DNA from 3 places in the Chryseobacterium sp. UF-290 genome. Region 1 is predicted to be linked to each of the others. Evidence: riboswitches for the same ligand, from Rfam matches in the RefSeq annotation. Region 1 holds a riboswitch; each other region holds the start of a gene.
What was found. A riboswitch is a leader RNA that binds a small molecule or an ion and turns the genes downstream of it on or off. The one in region 1 is predicted to bind cobalamin.

Region 1 (5,081 bases):
TATCCTGATCTGTAGCAGATATTCTTTAAAGACAGCATTCTTTAAAACTGATATCGCTTCTAAAATGTTGAAGACAAAATATAATATATTCATACATTATTGCTCTATATAAGAACAGAACGTGCCATGAATATCATGACACGTTCTGAACTTTATGGAAGAGTATTAATATCTGTAATTCTTTTAAATAGCATACTCAATTGAAGCTTCTTTTGCCGCCGCAACCATCGCTACTAAAGCCTTTTCGGTTTCTTCCCAATGCCTTGTCTTTAATCCGCAGTCAGGATTTACCCAGAGCTGGCTTGCAGGGATTACCTTCTGGGCTTTTCTCAGCAGTTCGATCATTTCTTCTTTCGATGGAACTCTTGGTGAATGGATATCATAGACGCCTGGGCCTATTTCATTCGGATATTGGAAATCAGCAAAGGCATTCAATAGCTCCATCTGAGAACGGGAACATTCTATGGTGATCACATCAGCATCCATATCTGCAATATTTTCAATAATATCATTGAATTCCGAATAGCACATATGGGTATGGATCTGAGTGGCATCTTCCACTCCACTGGCTGAGATCCTGAAGGCTTCCACCGCCCACTGAAGATAACGCTGCCAGTCTGCTCTTCTTAAAGGCAGTCCTTCTCTGATAGCCGGCTCATCAATCTGGATGATCCTGATCCCTGCTTTTTCAAGATCCACCACTTCATCACGGATCGCCAAAGCAATTTGCTTACAGGTTTCAGAGCGGGGCTGGTCATCACGCACGAAAGACCATTGCAAAATAGTAACAGGCCCTGTCAGCATCCCTTTCACCCACTTTTGAGTCTGAGATTGAGCATATTGAGACCAGTAAACCGTCATCGGATCCGGTCGTGATACATCACCGAAAATAACGGGAGGCTTTACACAACGGCTTCCATAGCTTTGTACCCAGCCATTCCTGGTAAATATGAATCCTTCCAGCTGTTCTCCGAAATATTCCACCATATCATTCCGTTCAAATTCTCCGTGAACCAATACATCAATTCCTATCTCTTCCTGCCAGCGAATCGTTCTTTGGGTTTCTTCTTTCAGCAAAGCATCATATTGTGCGTAGGTCAGCTCTCCTTTTTTGAATCTGGCCCTCCAGCTTCTTACTTCTGCAGTCTGTGGAAACGAACCGATCGTGGTTGTAGGAAACAAAGGCAGCTGTAATACTTTTTGCTGCTCCTGTTTACGGATCTTAAAGTCATTTTTTCTTTGAGCATCTTCTTCAGTAACGGCTTTAGCTCTTTGCTTCACTTTTTCATTATGGATAAGAGAGGAGCTTTTTCTTCCTGCAACCGCTTTTTTATTTTCTTCAAAATCTATAAGGATATTTTTATCCTCCGTTCCGGCAATAAGCTCTTTAAGGATGACCACTTCTTTCACTTTCTGCTTTGCAAAAGACAGCCAGTTTTTAATTTCGGCGTTAAGACCCGTCTCAAAATCCAAGTCACATGGTGAATGGAGCAATGAGCAGGACGGTGCTATAAAAACTCTTTCCTTTCCTAACTTCCCGGCTGTTCTTTTAATGAAATTCAGAGATCTTTCAAGATCGTTTTTCCAGATATTTCTTCCGTCAACAAGCCCCAATGAAAGGCTTAAGCTTTCAGGGATCACCTTGAGCACATCATCCAGCTGCTCCGGATTTCTAACGAGATCTATATGAAGAACATTCACAGGAAGTGAAACGGCAAGAGATAGATTATCCTTTAATCCTTCAAAATAAGTGGCAACAATAAGCTTAAGCTTCGGAAAATACTTTCTTAGTTCGGAATAGACCCACCGATATGTTTCTTTTGCTTTTTCCGTTATATCCAAAGCCAAAAACGGCTCATCAAACTGTATCCATTCTGCCCCCTGCTCCTGAAGTTTTGTTAAAATCTCCGTATAAACCGGAAGAAGGTTTCCTGCCAGATCCAGTTTATCAAACCCCTCTTCTTTTTCTTTTCCTAAAAGAAGATAGGAAACAGGTCCAATGATTACCGGTTTCGCATTGATCCCAGCCTGTCTGGCTCCGGCAAATTCGTTGAATATTTTATCTGAACTCAGCTTAAACTGCTGATCTTTGTAGAACTCAGGAACAATATAATGATAATTGGTATCAAACCATTTAGTCATTTCCATGGCTGTGATATCTAATCCTTCTTTCTGATATCCTCTTGCCATTGCAAAATAAAGATCCAGCTCAGAATTATTTTTTTTAAGCACTACTTCGTGATAACGTGCAGGGATAGCCCCTACAATTAAGCTCATATCCAGAACCTGATCATAATATGAAAAATCATTACAGGGAATAAGATCTATACCGGCTTCTTTCTGAATATTCCAGTTTTGGTTACAGATATTTCTTCCTATAGTAAGAAGTTCTTCCAAAACAATTTTGCCTGACCAATACTGTTCGCAGGCTTTTTTAAGTTCTCTCTTGCTACCAATACGCGGATAGCCCAGAATGTGAGTTTGCATTTTTTTAAACTTTTTAATTAAACTTAATTTTCAAGCTCTTTAAAACGCTTCGCAATGCTTTTACGGAAATTTCTGGAAAACAATGACATACTGAACAATACAATTTCTCTTCAAAGAAAATGCACAACTCAACATATCATCTGTATGACCCTAAGCTTCAAACCGCGAAAGCATTGTCAATTCAGTAAAGGCAGGTCTCCTGGCTTGTAACGGTTTCCGTCATCCTTCCCGCTTCAGGCAGTGGATATCCAGGGACAGAAACCTCTCGTATGTTACTTACAGTTGCGCGACAGCTCGTGATTCTCACACGATTCCCTATTAATCTACCTTAAGTAAAACCTTTCCTGTTTGATGAAGTTGATAAAGAACTGTATCTTTTACCCATATCATTCGATAGATGTAAAAAGATTTTAATTTTGTGTAAAATTAATCATACAGAATAAACAAACAACAACATCCACTATATTAAGCAAATTAAACTCAATAAACAGAATTAAAAAGAATATAATTCTAAAACAAAAGCTATTTTAGTAATTTAAAAGAATAATATTCTGCGGAAAAATCCGATGACAACAATATACTGTTACCAAGGCTCCTCCGAAAAATGCAAAACTAACGGTAAAGATCCTAAGATAATCTCTCTCCCTTCGTCTGTTTTAATTAAAAAAGGAAAGTCACATATGATCTCAGGAGATTTTGATTTCCTTCTGAAAGCTCAGCTCCGGGATATGACCACATATGTCTCCAATTTACCATTTGCCAACCGGACATCTTCTCTACTACAGTGTTTTGGCCATCACATCGAAATAAGAGCACTGCCCCCACAATGTTTTATTTCCAATGACATAAATTCTTTTTTTCGCTCTGGTAAGGGCTACGTTCAGCATATTGGGCTTTTCGGAGGCCCAATTTCGTGCTCCGGAAGATTTTGGATCCCCTCCCAATACCAGGAATACAACATCTGCCTCTTTCCCCTGGAATTTATGAATGGTCCCACAGGAGATCTGAGAGCTGTAATGAAATTCCTGATTACATTTGTCGGCCACAGATTTAAAAGGGGAAATAACGTAAATATTCCCATTATATCCTGTTTTCTGAAGCTGGTCTATTTTAAGCTTCAGTTCTTCTATTTCATCTTTTAATGCATGCTTATTAATAGGAGGATTTTCATCTGCCACATGGAACCATTGCGATTTCCCAAGATATTCTTTATCAACCTCATCAACGGTAGCTTTCACCATCTGTCCTCCATAAGCGATCTTGTTAGCAATAGTAAACATCGGATCATCACATCTTCTGTGCGTACGCAACGGAAATCCTGTCCAGATGGGGATATCAGAAGAACCGTTCTTCATATAGGTTCCTTTTACAGAAATTCTGTCAGCCAGCTGCTGGGCAGAAGTTTGTGACGGAGACCATATGGACTCTACATTTTCCTGCTTTCTCAATTTGAAAACCAGCCCCGTAGGAATGGTCACTACCGGTTCTACCTGCAAGGGATCTCCGATAATAATGCTTCGTTTTGAGCGGTAAAGGCTCCCCGCAATAGATTGAGGAGTTGCCTGGCCTGCCTCATCGATCAGAAGCCAGCCAATCTGGTTCTGAACCCGGTTTGGAAACAGTCTGCCGGCTGAAGCCAGAGTGGTGGAAACTACAGGCACACACAGGAAAAAAGTACTCCATAAGTTTTCTGATATATCTGGAGTAACATCTGCCTGCCCAGTCAACATTTTGAAGAAAGTTTCAAGATTGAACCTTATTTTTTTCGCATTGGAGAGGATCGTATATTGATGAAGTTCAAGACTCAGCAGGAAGATATCACTTCTTAATTGGGCTATTTCCGGAGAATAATAAGGCATCCTCAAATGAATTTCATCCAAAGACAATAATTCAAAATTCTCGTCACAGAGCTGCTTATGATCTATTCCATACTCTTTGTGAAGTGTTTCTGCCTGACTGAGATATGAATGTATTGCTTTTCGGAGCGTAATAATTTCTGCAGATACATTATTCAATTCGGAAGTGGCTGATTCTATCTTTGCTTTGATCTTCGGTAATAGCTTTTTAATATCATTATATTTTGACAGATAAGCATTATATTCATTCAGATAGGCATCAGCCTGTGATTTCCATTTCCTGTAAGCTTTAGAATTAAAAATTTTATGAAAGGTAAAGAAAGAAGGCTTATTGGCTGTTAAAAAATTCATGGCAACCTGAACTTTATCCATAGATTCTTTATTACTCTGCTCTTGAACCATCAGCTCTTTTTCATCTTCCTCCAGCTTTTTGATCTCGATAGCCAGGCTCGAAGCTTTACTTTCCAAAACAAGCTTCGCATCTTTATTTTTTTTGAATAAAGGTAGTGATGTGTGGAAAGCTCCTGCCTTCTTTTTAAAGACAGCAAAACGTTTATGTAACCGTTTCAGTTCATCTTTTGTTGTTTCAAACTGCCCCAGATAATATGAGGTCTTATCATTTTCTTTATCCTGATAAACAGCAGAGAGAGTTTCTTTGAAACCAACTCCTTTCTTTTCTCTTTGTTCTTTATTTTCTGTTCCCCAGAAAGCATTTCTGAAAGCAATCCTGTTTTTTGA
Region 2 (5,081 bases), on a different contig from region 1:
GTGAAGCCGGCATCATATTGATTCGTATATTCAGGTTTCAGCATTGTGTTTCCGATCATAGTGTAATACAGATCATTGAAAGTCGGCATTCTGAAAACTCTTTTATAAAAAGCCCGTACCGTAAAATCTTTTGCATCAAAAGGCTGATAGCTCAAAAATACAGAAGGTGTCCATTCAGTTTTATCAGGAGACTTGGCATTCATTTTTACATTTTCGTGGACAAAGGTTCCGAGAACGCTTCCCAAAAACTTAAATCCTTTCCACTGATAGGTTGTAGCAAAGGCAAGCAATGAAGTATAGCGGGTAGGATATGAAAAATCCCTAAGGCTGGCATCCAGATTATTATACTGAAAATCAAAGCTGGCACTTACATCCCAGTCTTTATTAATGGAATAAATATTTGATGTGGAAAAATACAGCTCTCTCTGTACATAAGCATTATCTATGGGAAGAGCTGTTGTCGCGACATTAACTGTGTCCAGGAATCTTGTATAATCATATGCGAATTTGGCTTTAACCTGGGTTTCAAATTTTGGAAACAGTTTTTTCCTGAAACCGGCCTGAACAAAATAATTTTCATCCAGCATCTGCTGCCCTTTAGGTCCAAAATCATTATTGACAATGGCGGTAGGAATCCCACGATCTGAAATATAACCATACCCCCTCACATTCCAGCTTCCTTCATCAATGGTCCCGTGAAAACTGGTTTCAAAACGTTTGGCTCTGATATAAGAATCGTATCTTCTCGCAATGGTATCATTGGCAATAGATCCGTCAGAATTTTTCTTCTCATATTTATACTTATATAGTCCGTCGCTCTGTAAAAACTCCGAACTGAAACTTGCAGAAACCCTGTCTGAAAGCTTTTGTTCCAGACGGAACGAAGGATTAAATAAACTGATGGAGCCTAATTTGAGCTTAAGCGTCAAGTTCGTTTTTTGATCTCCCTTAAAAACAGGTGTTTTAGGCTGAAGATAAACTGACCCTGAAGATCCGAAGTCTTTTGCCGGCTGGAAAATCTCACTTTTCTGACCATTATACAAAGAAACCGATTCTATATCATCCAATGAAAATTTTCCAAGATCTACAATACCGTTCTGCACATTTCCCAGCTGGATACCATCATAGAAAACGCCTACATGCTGGCTTCCCATACTCCGGATATTCACCGTTTTCAGGCCGCCCATACCTCCATAATCCTTGATCTGTATCCCGGAAAAATACCGCAAGGCATCAGCTACCGACTGGCTGTTCAGCCTTTCAAGCTCCTCACCCTGTAATGTCTGTGCCGGAAGGATTTCCTTAAAATTCTTTTTATAGATTTCGACAGCTTTGATCGCTTCTTCTTTGAGACTGTCCTTTTTCTTTGTTTGGGAAAACAAGAATTGAGATGTTAACACCAAAGCGGTGAAAACAATTTTATGAAATTGAGATATAATCAGTTTTGCCACCATTAGCTCATTCATGGATAATGATGACGCCAATGGATATAAGAAAGCAACGACAAAGTACAGTGATCACTGCACAGAATCATTGTTGTCCTAAGCTTTATTCCACGAAAGCGTCAAACGTTTAATTTTCTGGCAGGTCTTCTGACTTACTCCATTTTTGAAATCCTTCCCATTAAAAAAACAGTGGATATATTCTTCAAAAACTCTGGTGCGGAGCTTACAGCAGCGGGTCTGTTCCGGATTTCCACCGGATTCCCTTTTAAGAGCTTTTTACGGCTCACCAAATTTCGGCAAATATAGACAATTATTAATATATATTCGTCAACAACGAAATGATTCACAATATTATAAATATACCAAAAGAAATAAAAACTGCCACGAATGCACAAATCCTTTTATTCGTACATCCGTAGCAGGAACAATTGTTTACATTCTCAGCTATATCCCGATATTCAGGAAAATACTGAACCTTGATTTCGCCTCGATATCTCCTCCCGCCAGATGGGTATACACCGGAAGCATGACTTCGCTTCCCAGGCTGAACCTTTTATAGGAAGCTTCAAATCCCAGCTTTCCATACAATGCGCTTCCGGAAGTATTAGGCAGCCCTTCACCAAACTGTTTATTTTGAGCGTAGACTTCTCCCTGAAGCCCGGTCTTAACAGAAAATACAGTCTTTTCATTTCCTGTAATCTGATAAAAACCTGTGGCTGCATAATTCCACTGATTTCCGAAGCGGTAATGCTTTTTGTTTTCTGTCTTGATGGTGTAATCCGTATTGATCAATACCGCAATCTTGTTTTTTTGAAATTTATAGTTCAGAGCAGCCTGATAATCCCAGCTTCCGGTTCCCAGCTGAAAGCTGGGATTGACTCCTGATATTCCTTTTTCATCGAACTTACCGAGAGGAACTTTCACTCCCAGCCCTCCACTCAGCTGATGAAAATTATCTTTAGAACCTATTAACCGGTAAATTCCCATCAGGTTCAGATCACCAATCCCATTGATCCTGATATCCCCCTGCATTGTTTTTTTTTCATGAAAATGGAATGGCAGACTTGCATAAACACTCAATTTTTCCGTCACCGGAATCTTACCCCAAAGCTGTAATGTATTGAAATACTGATCCTGAGTCAGGTCTTTTACAAATAAGTTTTCTTTTGCCTTATAATGCTGGGCAAAGTATTTGATCCCGATAAACTGTGGATTCAATAAAGATTCAAAACCGGATGAACCGTTTCCTGCCGCACAGCCACATGCATCACAATCTTCATAAAAACTGATCCGGCTGAAGCTTTCCGGAACAATATAAGCACTGTCTCTGACCGTCTTTGCCTGGTTCATATTAAATACAGCCAGACCTATTATCAATATGATCTTCTTCATGTTTTCTTAAATTATTCTGCAAATTTTGGATTGGATATAAAATTCTTATCGGACAATGTTTTCAGGAAAGCGATAATAAGCTGCTTTTCCTGATCACTCATTGCAATTCCCGTATGACCATTCTGTTTGAGCTGTGGGTCCAGATTGGGATTATCTTCCACATGATCAGAATAGAAATTTAGCACGGCCTCCAGGGTGTAAAATCTTCCGTCATGCATATAGGGAGCCGTATATTCAATGTTTCTTAAACTTGGAACCCTGAATTTCATCCAATCAGCCTGAGTAAGGGTAACACGATACCTTCCCGCATCTTTAAATCCGGTATTATAATACATTCCTGTATTCCTGAAGCTTTCATCAGTGAACAGCTCTCCGCTATGACAAGAAGCACATTTCTGATTAAATAAGGTCATTCCCTGAGATTCTTCAGTAGTAAACTGCTCTTTTCCCTGTCTGAACCTGTCATATTTTGAATCCGCTGATATCAATGAGGTCATAAACTGGGATAATGCCTTCAGAATCCTCTCCCCTGTAATGGCTTCATCTCCGTAGGCAGCCATAAAAAGTTTTTTATATTTCTGATCGTTTTTGATCTTCGAAATGGCTTCCGGAATGGAGCTGTCCATTTCATTGACATCCGTAATCGGGCTAATAGGCTGCTCGTTCAGATTATGGATCACTCCATCCCACATATATCTCTTCAAAAAAGCCATGTTTTGAAGAGGTGGTGCGTTTCTGATCCCGATCCTGTCATCAACACCGTGGCTCACCGTATGCCCGTGATGGGTAAACGCATTTTCCTGGATATGGCAAAATCCGCATGAAATGGTATTGTTCCCGGAAAGCCTGCCCTCATAAAATAATTTCCGTCCCAATTCTACTCCATTTTTTGTCACCGGATTCACCGATTGATCAAAAGTCATCTCCGGGAAGTAAGAAGGAAACTGCAGATTGTAAGCTTCATCTTTTTCCAATGGCTGAATGACCTCATCGGAACAGGAAATACAGCTTACTAAAAGTACCAATAGAACAAGTATGGTTTTAAACAAAAAATTAATCATTATGAACGTGATCTACTTTAAACATTTTTGTAATATTATTCGTCACATCCATAAGGTGCACGCCTGATCCCATCATCATATCATTCGCTGTTGTCAATGTAAGAGCTTTATCTCCGCTCAAAAACTGATTCAGGTCTGCAAGAATATGGATAGAAGGGCGTATCTGCCCGGTAACTCTTGCTGTTGTAGGTAAGTTCAGCGTAATTTCACGGTATAGATCCGGAGTGTTGTTGGCTGCCGTATTCCCCATATTTCCGGTATGATTCATAAATTCTTTAGAAGGAGCATCAGTACCATACTTGCCTTCCAGCTTTACAAAGACATACCCTGCAGCCCATGACCATGACATCCCTTTCTGCTTGGCTTTGGTCCAGAATTCCGCCTGACCATCCTGCCCAAGCAGATATGCTTTCTGGCTGATTCCCAATCCGAATTTTATCTTCTTATAGTTATTTTTCGGAATACCGGACAGATTGAGATATACTATTCCTGCTACAGCATCCGCCTGATCTACAATGAAAGCTCCTTTATCAGGATTATTTTCATTGTATTTAAACTCATTTCCACTCTCGTCGGTCAGGGTGATATTACTGACAACATATTTTAAAGACGAGAAATTATGCTTTTGCCCCTGTGAAGAGGTCTGTACGGTTTGATTCAGAACGATGTCTCCTAAATTATTGAATCCGTTTTCAAACTTGATCTGAAGGTTCCCGGGTGTGGTATCCTGCTGATCATCATCCCTGCTGCTGCCGCAGGATAAAAAAGTGAATAAAGTAAGGGCAATAAAGAATAATGATAAAAATTTATAAATTTTCATTGTTGATTTTTTAAGTTGGATAAATACAATAGAATTGTTTTGAATGCTGAAAAGCATTCATTTTTTTCCACAAAAGCACAAAAGTTTAAACACTTAAGTCATTGTAAGCTTTGCGCATGATACTTCCGGGCAAAGCCTTTTGTAACTTTTATGGTTAAATAGTTGAATAATATGTATGACTTAAAAAACCGGCGGTTTGAAAATAGACTTCAGAAACAGGAAAGAATACGCTGTTTCATAGATAAAATTGAAATTGAAAAACAGCTTTTTTTCAGTAACAGAAATCTCTGTAATGTCAGGAAGAATATAAATATCAAGGATCTTCTGTCCTGTATTTTTTGTTTTTTGTAAAGGTGAAGATTC
Region 3 (5,081 bases), on a different contig from region 1:
AATCCCGATCTCTATTGTTTATAAAAAAGGCTTTAAAAGAGATGGCAACAGTCCTTTACTGCTGTATGCATACGGTTCTTACGGAAGTTCTATGGATGCGACATTCAACAGTAACAGGCTGAGCCTTCTGGACAGAGGTTTTGCCTACGCTATCGCTCACATCCGTGGCGGACAGGAAATGGGAAGACAATGGTATGAAGACGGTAAAATGATGAAAAAGAAAAACACATTTACCGATTTCATCGATGCCGGAGAATATCTTGTGAAAGAAAAATATACCTCTCCGAAACATCTGTATGCTCAGGGCGGAAGCGCGGGCGGATTACTGATGGGAGCCATAGCTAACATGAGCCCAGGTCTCTGGAATGGAGTGATCTCTCAGGTTCCTTTCGTAGATGTAGTCAATACCATGCTTGATACAAGCATTCCTTTAACGACCAATGAATATGACGAATGGGGAAATCCAAACAATAAAGAGGCTTATTTCTATATGAAATCTTATTCTCCCTATGAAAATATAGAAAAGAAGAACTATCCCAATCTATTGGTAACAACAGGTCTTCATGATTCTCAGGTACAGTATTTTGAACCAGCCAAATGGGTGGCAAAACTGAGAGATATGAAAACAGATAAGAATGTTTTATTATTAAAAACTGACATGGAATACGGTCATGGAGGGGCTTCAGGAAGATTTGATTACCTGAAGGATCTTGCACTGGTGTATGCGTTCATGTTCAAATTGGAAGGAATTAGTAAATAATAAGGTTCTCGCAGATTTTGCAGATAACGCAGATTCATATTTGATGACAGAAAATGAAATCTCATATATTGTACGAAAGTGTGTTTTCAATGTTTATAATCAGTTAGGACCTGGTTTACTTGAATCTGTATATCAAAAAATTCTAATCTATGAATTAGAAGAAAATGGACTGTGTGTTAAATCTGAAGTTATACTTCCTGTTTATTATGACCACAAAAAATTTGATATTAATTTTAAAATTGACATCTTAGTAGAAGATAAGGTTATTTTAGAACTGAAATCAGTGAAAGAACTAGATAATATTCATTATAAACAATTATATACTTATTTAAAATTAGCTGATAAAAAACTGGGATTGCTGATTAATTTCAATACTTCCAGTATTTTAGATAATATAAAAAGAGTTGTAAACAACCTATAAATATGTAATGATGTTAATCTGCGAAATCAAACCAATCAGCGAGAGATAGAAAATAAAGCTCGCAGATTTTGCAGATAACGCAGATGTAAGCGAGCTTAATCAGAAAAATAAAAAATAAATCAATCAATATTATAAATCTTATGAGAAGAAAAATAGTTGCAGGCAACTGGAAAATGAACAAAAATGTAATTGATGCACAACAATTAATGATTCAGTTACTAAGCTATAAAAACAATAATGCTACCAACTGTGAGGTTTGGATCGCTCCACCATCGTTGTATCTGATGATGGCAAAGGATATCTTTGAAAAGGATGAAATCGGGGTCTTTTCTCAGGATATGAGCGAGCATGAAAGTGGTGCTTACACAGGTGAGATCTCTGCGGATATGCTGGAATCTATCGATGCAAACGGGTCACTGATCGGTCACTCTGAAAGAAGACAATACCACGGAGAAACAGATTCTCACTGCAACAGAAAGATCAAATTGGCTTTGGATAAAGGTCTTACGCCTATCTACTGTAACGGAGAAACGCTTGAGCAGAGAAAGGCAGGACAACATCTTGAAGTGGTAAAGAATCAGACTGAAGTGGCACTTTTCACACTTTCTGCTGATGAGATCAAAAAGGTAGTGATCGCTTACGAACCGGTTTGGGCTATCGGAACCGGAGAAACAGCAACACCGGAACAGGCTCAGGAAATCCACGCTCACATCAGAAATATCATTGCTTCCAAATACGGACAGGAAGTTGCTGATGAGGTTTCTATTCTTTACGGAGGTTCTGTAAAACCTGATAATGCAAAAGAGATCTTCTCTCAGCCTGATATCGACGGAGGTCTTATCGGAGGAGCAGCTTTAAAGCTGGAAGATTTCTCTAAAATTATTGAGGCTTTTAATTAAAATAAAAGAATCTTAATTGTATAGACATGAAAAAAATTATTTTAATATTCTTTGGAATTCTTTTATTTGATATAATTTATGTCTGTATTTATGATCAGTTTTTAATTGGTTTAAAACCTGTTTTTTTAAATTATCCTTTACTTTTGATAAAGGCCCTGGTAAGTTCTCCGGCAATTTTATTTAATAAATCACTGCCTTTTTATGCTGCCATTCCGACTTATCAAACAGTATTAATATTTATAGGCAACGTTTTAATACAAACGTTTTTAATTTATAGAATTTTCTTTAAAAAGAGAGAAGCTAGCTAAAAAATATTATAAAAATAAAAAACGGCGGAATCTTCGATTCCGCCGTTTCCTTTAAAAAAATCTAATTATTGAATTACTGAATATCGACTACGTACATCGTTCCTTTATCTGCCTTACCTGTTTTAGGCAAGATCTTCGCTTTAGGGTTTCCATTTCTGTCATGGTTATTTATTACCTGTATCATCTTTACATGATGTCAATGCGCCAGCACCAAAACAAATAATAATACTTTTTCATATTTTCTTTTATGGCTGCGAAAGTATACATTGATTATAAACTGATCTTAAATACAATGACAATTGTACTTTAACAATACAACCTGTAAAGTGAATTAAATATAAACATCAGTATTCCTCATTACGATCCGAAAATAAAAATACAGGCACAGATTCTTTATTAATTTGAAAAAAACATTCCCCGGTGGATATACCGAATAGCATAATAACGGAAAACAGCTGTATAATTCACAAAATAAACATCAAAAATTTATATGATATATTTGCGGCGATTTAAGGTTGAACGCTGTTCATTAATAGGGAATCAAGTGAGAATATACTATTCAATTCTTGAGCTGTACCCGCAACTGTAAACTGTTTCACCTGTAGCTTTACATACCACTGGATTGCAAATCCGGGAAGGTCTGCTATAGGATGTGAGCCAGGAGACCTGCCTTGAATGCATTTTTAATTTCAGGAATAAAGGCTTTATGCTTTACCTGCAACTGAGTTTCGGGAATAAAACTTTAATTTAAATATATCATGAGGAAAATCTATTTCTTTTTCTTACTGCTTGTAATGCAGTTCCTGTCGGCCCAATTTACAGAAAGCGACATTAAATTCTGGGTAGGAACCGGTTCTAAGAAGGCTTATTTCATTGCCGACTTTAATGACAGCAATACTCCTAAATCTTATGCATGGGGATATCGCTTTGATGCTGACAATTTAAAGGCGGAAGATATGATGAATGCTATTATATCAGCAGAACCTAAAATGGAAGCGGATATTTTATCAGGATTTCTATACAGCTTCAAATACAACCACCATACTCCAAGCACCGATGATTCCTGGATACCCTGGATCGGATCAGATGCGGAAAATATGTCTAATAACAATAATGGCGCAGGTTATGTTGATTTAACAGATGGGTTATGGTTTGGTATCAAATATGGTTTGGATGATATGGACATTCCTCCATCCATACCTGTTCCTGCCTACAGTTCCCAATGGTATACTTCATCTCAGATAACCAACTGGATCGGAGCCGGAGCTAATAAAAGCCTTGTCGTTATTGATTTCGGAACAGATAATGCTAACGGCAATGGTAATTCTTTTGTGTTTGGAATACAATATAACGGGGTATTAACAGCTGAGCAGGCTTTACAGCTCATTCAGTCACAGGCTTCGTATTTTAATTTTACCTCAGCTAATAACCAGATTTCCACACTGTCGCTGAACAGTTTCACCGGCAATACTTCCGGACCTGACAGCTGGAAATTATACAAAGGAAAAGATCTATCAAGCTGGCAGAATAAAGCCGATCTTTCCCAGATTCAATTGGGTAATAATGATTGGTTAGGATTAAGCTTTGGACAGAGAAGACCTTTTACTCCAACAGAAGCTTCGAATGCCACACTGGGAGTTGCTAATGTTAATAGAAAAGTAGTTGGTATTTATCCTAACCCTGCAAGTGATTTCATTCAGATCGACACCCCTGGGAAAGTTAAAGAGGTAAATATCTATTCCGCTTCAGGTCAGAAAGTAATGACATCCCGGGAAACTAAGATCAATATTCAGCCTTTAAGCTCAGGAGGTTATTTCATTGAGATTAAAACATCTGATCATTCAACGATACATAAGATCGTGAAAAAATAGTAATAGCGCCTTTTTAAGGCGTTTTTTTATTAAAATCTAAAAATCCGCAGATTAGTGGCAAAACAAAAAACGCATCCATTGGATGCGTTTTTACTATGATTTTATGATCAATTATTTTTTATCTGCGGCTCTCTGTAAAACCTCATCTACCATTCCATAGCCTTTGGCTTCTTCAGAAGTCATCCAGTAGTCTCTGTCAGAAGATTTTTCAACCCACTCGTAAGTCTGTCCTGAATGGTGACCGATGATTTCATAAAGCTCCTGCTTTAATTTTAACATCTCTCTCAAGTTGATCTCCATATCAGAAGCAACCCCTTGCGCTCCTCCTGAAGGCTGGTGAATCATTACTCTTGAATGCTTAAGCGCGGAACGTTTTCCTTTTTCTCCGGCAACCAATAACACCGCTCCCATTGAAGCAGCCATACCTGTACAGATTGTTGCTACATCAGGCTTGATGATCTGCATTGTGTCGTAAATACCTAATCCGGCATACACACTACCACCAGGCGAATTGATATAGATCTGAATATCTTTTGAAGGATCTGCACTTTCAAGGAATAAAAGCTGCGCCGTAACGATGTTCGCTACCTGATCATCAATTCCTGTTCCCAGGAAGATAATTCTGTCCATCATCAGACGGGAGAAAACGTCCATCTGAGCAACGTTCAATCTTCTTTCTTCCATGATGTATGGAGTAAGATTCGTCGGGCCATACATTCCCATATACTGATCGGTAACCAGACCGTTGTTTCCTAAATGTTTTACAGAGAAATCTCTGAATTCCTTTTTAATGTCCATATTTCTATTATGTATTATTTTAAC

Region 2: it holds a riboswitch for cobalamin, as region 1 does, so the genes downstream of both, AC4IF5_RS06415 (TonB-dependent receptor plug domain-containing protein) here and metE (5-methyltetrahydropteroyltriglutamate--homocysteine S-methyltransferase) in region 1, are expected to answer to the same signal.
Region 3: it holds a riboswitch for cobalamin, as region 1 does, so the genes downstream of both, AC4IF5_RS01915 (T9SS type A sorting domain-containing protein) here and metE (5-methyltetrahydropteroyltriglutamate--homocysteine S-methyltransferase) in region 1, are expected to answer to the same signal.

The regions. Positions count from the first base shown of each region.
Region 1 is NZ_JBSICB010000020.1:71,748-76,828, reverse strand. It holds gene metE (5-methyltetrahydropteroyltriglutamate--homocysteine S-methyltransferase) at 184-2,487, opposite strand; cobalamin riboswitch at 2,660-2,845, opposite strand; gene AC4IF5_RS18510 (DEAD/DEAH box helicase) at 3,267-5,081, opposite strand, start outside.
Region 2 is NZ_JBSICB010000004.1:203,253-208,333, reverse strand. It holds gene AC4IF5_RS06415 (TonB-dependent receptor plug domain-containing protein) at 1-1,382, opposite strand, end outside; cobalamin riboswitch at 1,566-1,751, opposite strand; gene AC4IF5_RS06410 (transporter) at 1,890-2,837, opposite strand; gene AC4IF5_RS06405 (cytochrome-c peroxidase) at 2,849-3,898, opposite strand; gene AC4IF5_RS06400 (MbnP family protein) at 3,891-4,718, opposite strand; gene AC4IF5_RS06395 (hypothetical protein) at 4,899-5,081, opposite strand, start outside.
Region 3 is NZ_JBSICB010000001.1:446,657-451,737, forward strand. It holds gene AC4IF5_RS01895 (S9 family peptidase) at 1-760, shown strand, start outside; gene AC4IF5_RS01900 (GxxExxY protein) at 804-1,181, shown strand; gene tpiA (triose-phosphate isomerase) at 1,322-2,080, shown strand; gene AC4IF5_RS01910 (hypothetical protein) at 2,107-2,388, shown strand; cobalamin riboswitch at 2,884-3,076, shown strand; gene AC4IF5_RS01915 (T9SS type A sorting domain-containing protein) at 3,147-4,259, shown strand; gene clpP (ATP-dependent Clp endopeptidase proteolytic subunit ClpP) at 4,371-5,057, opposite strand.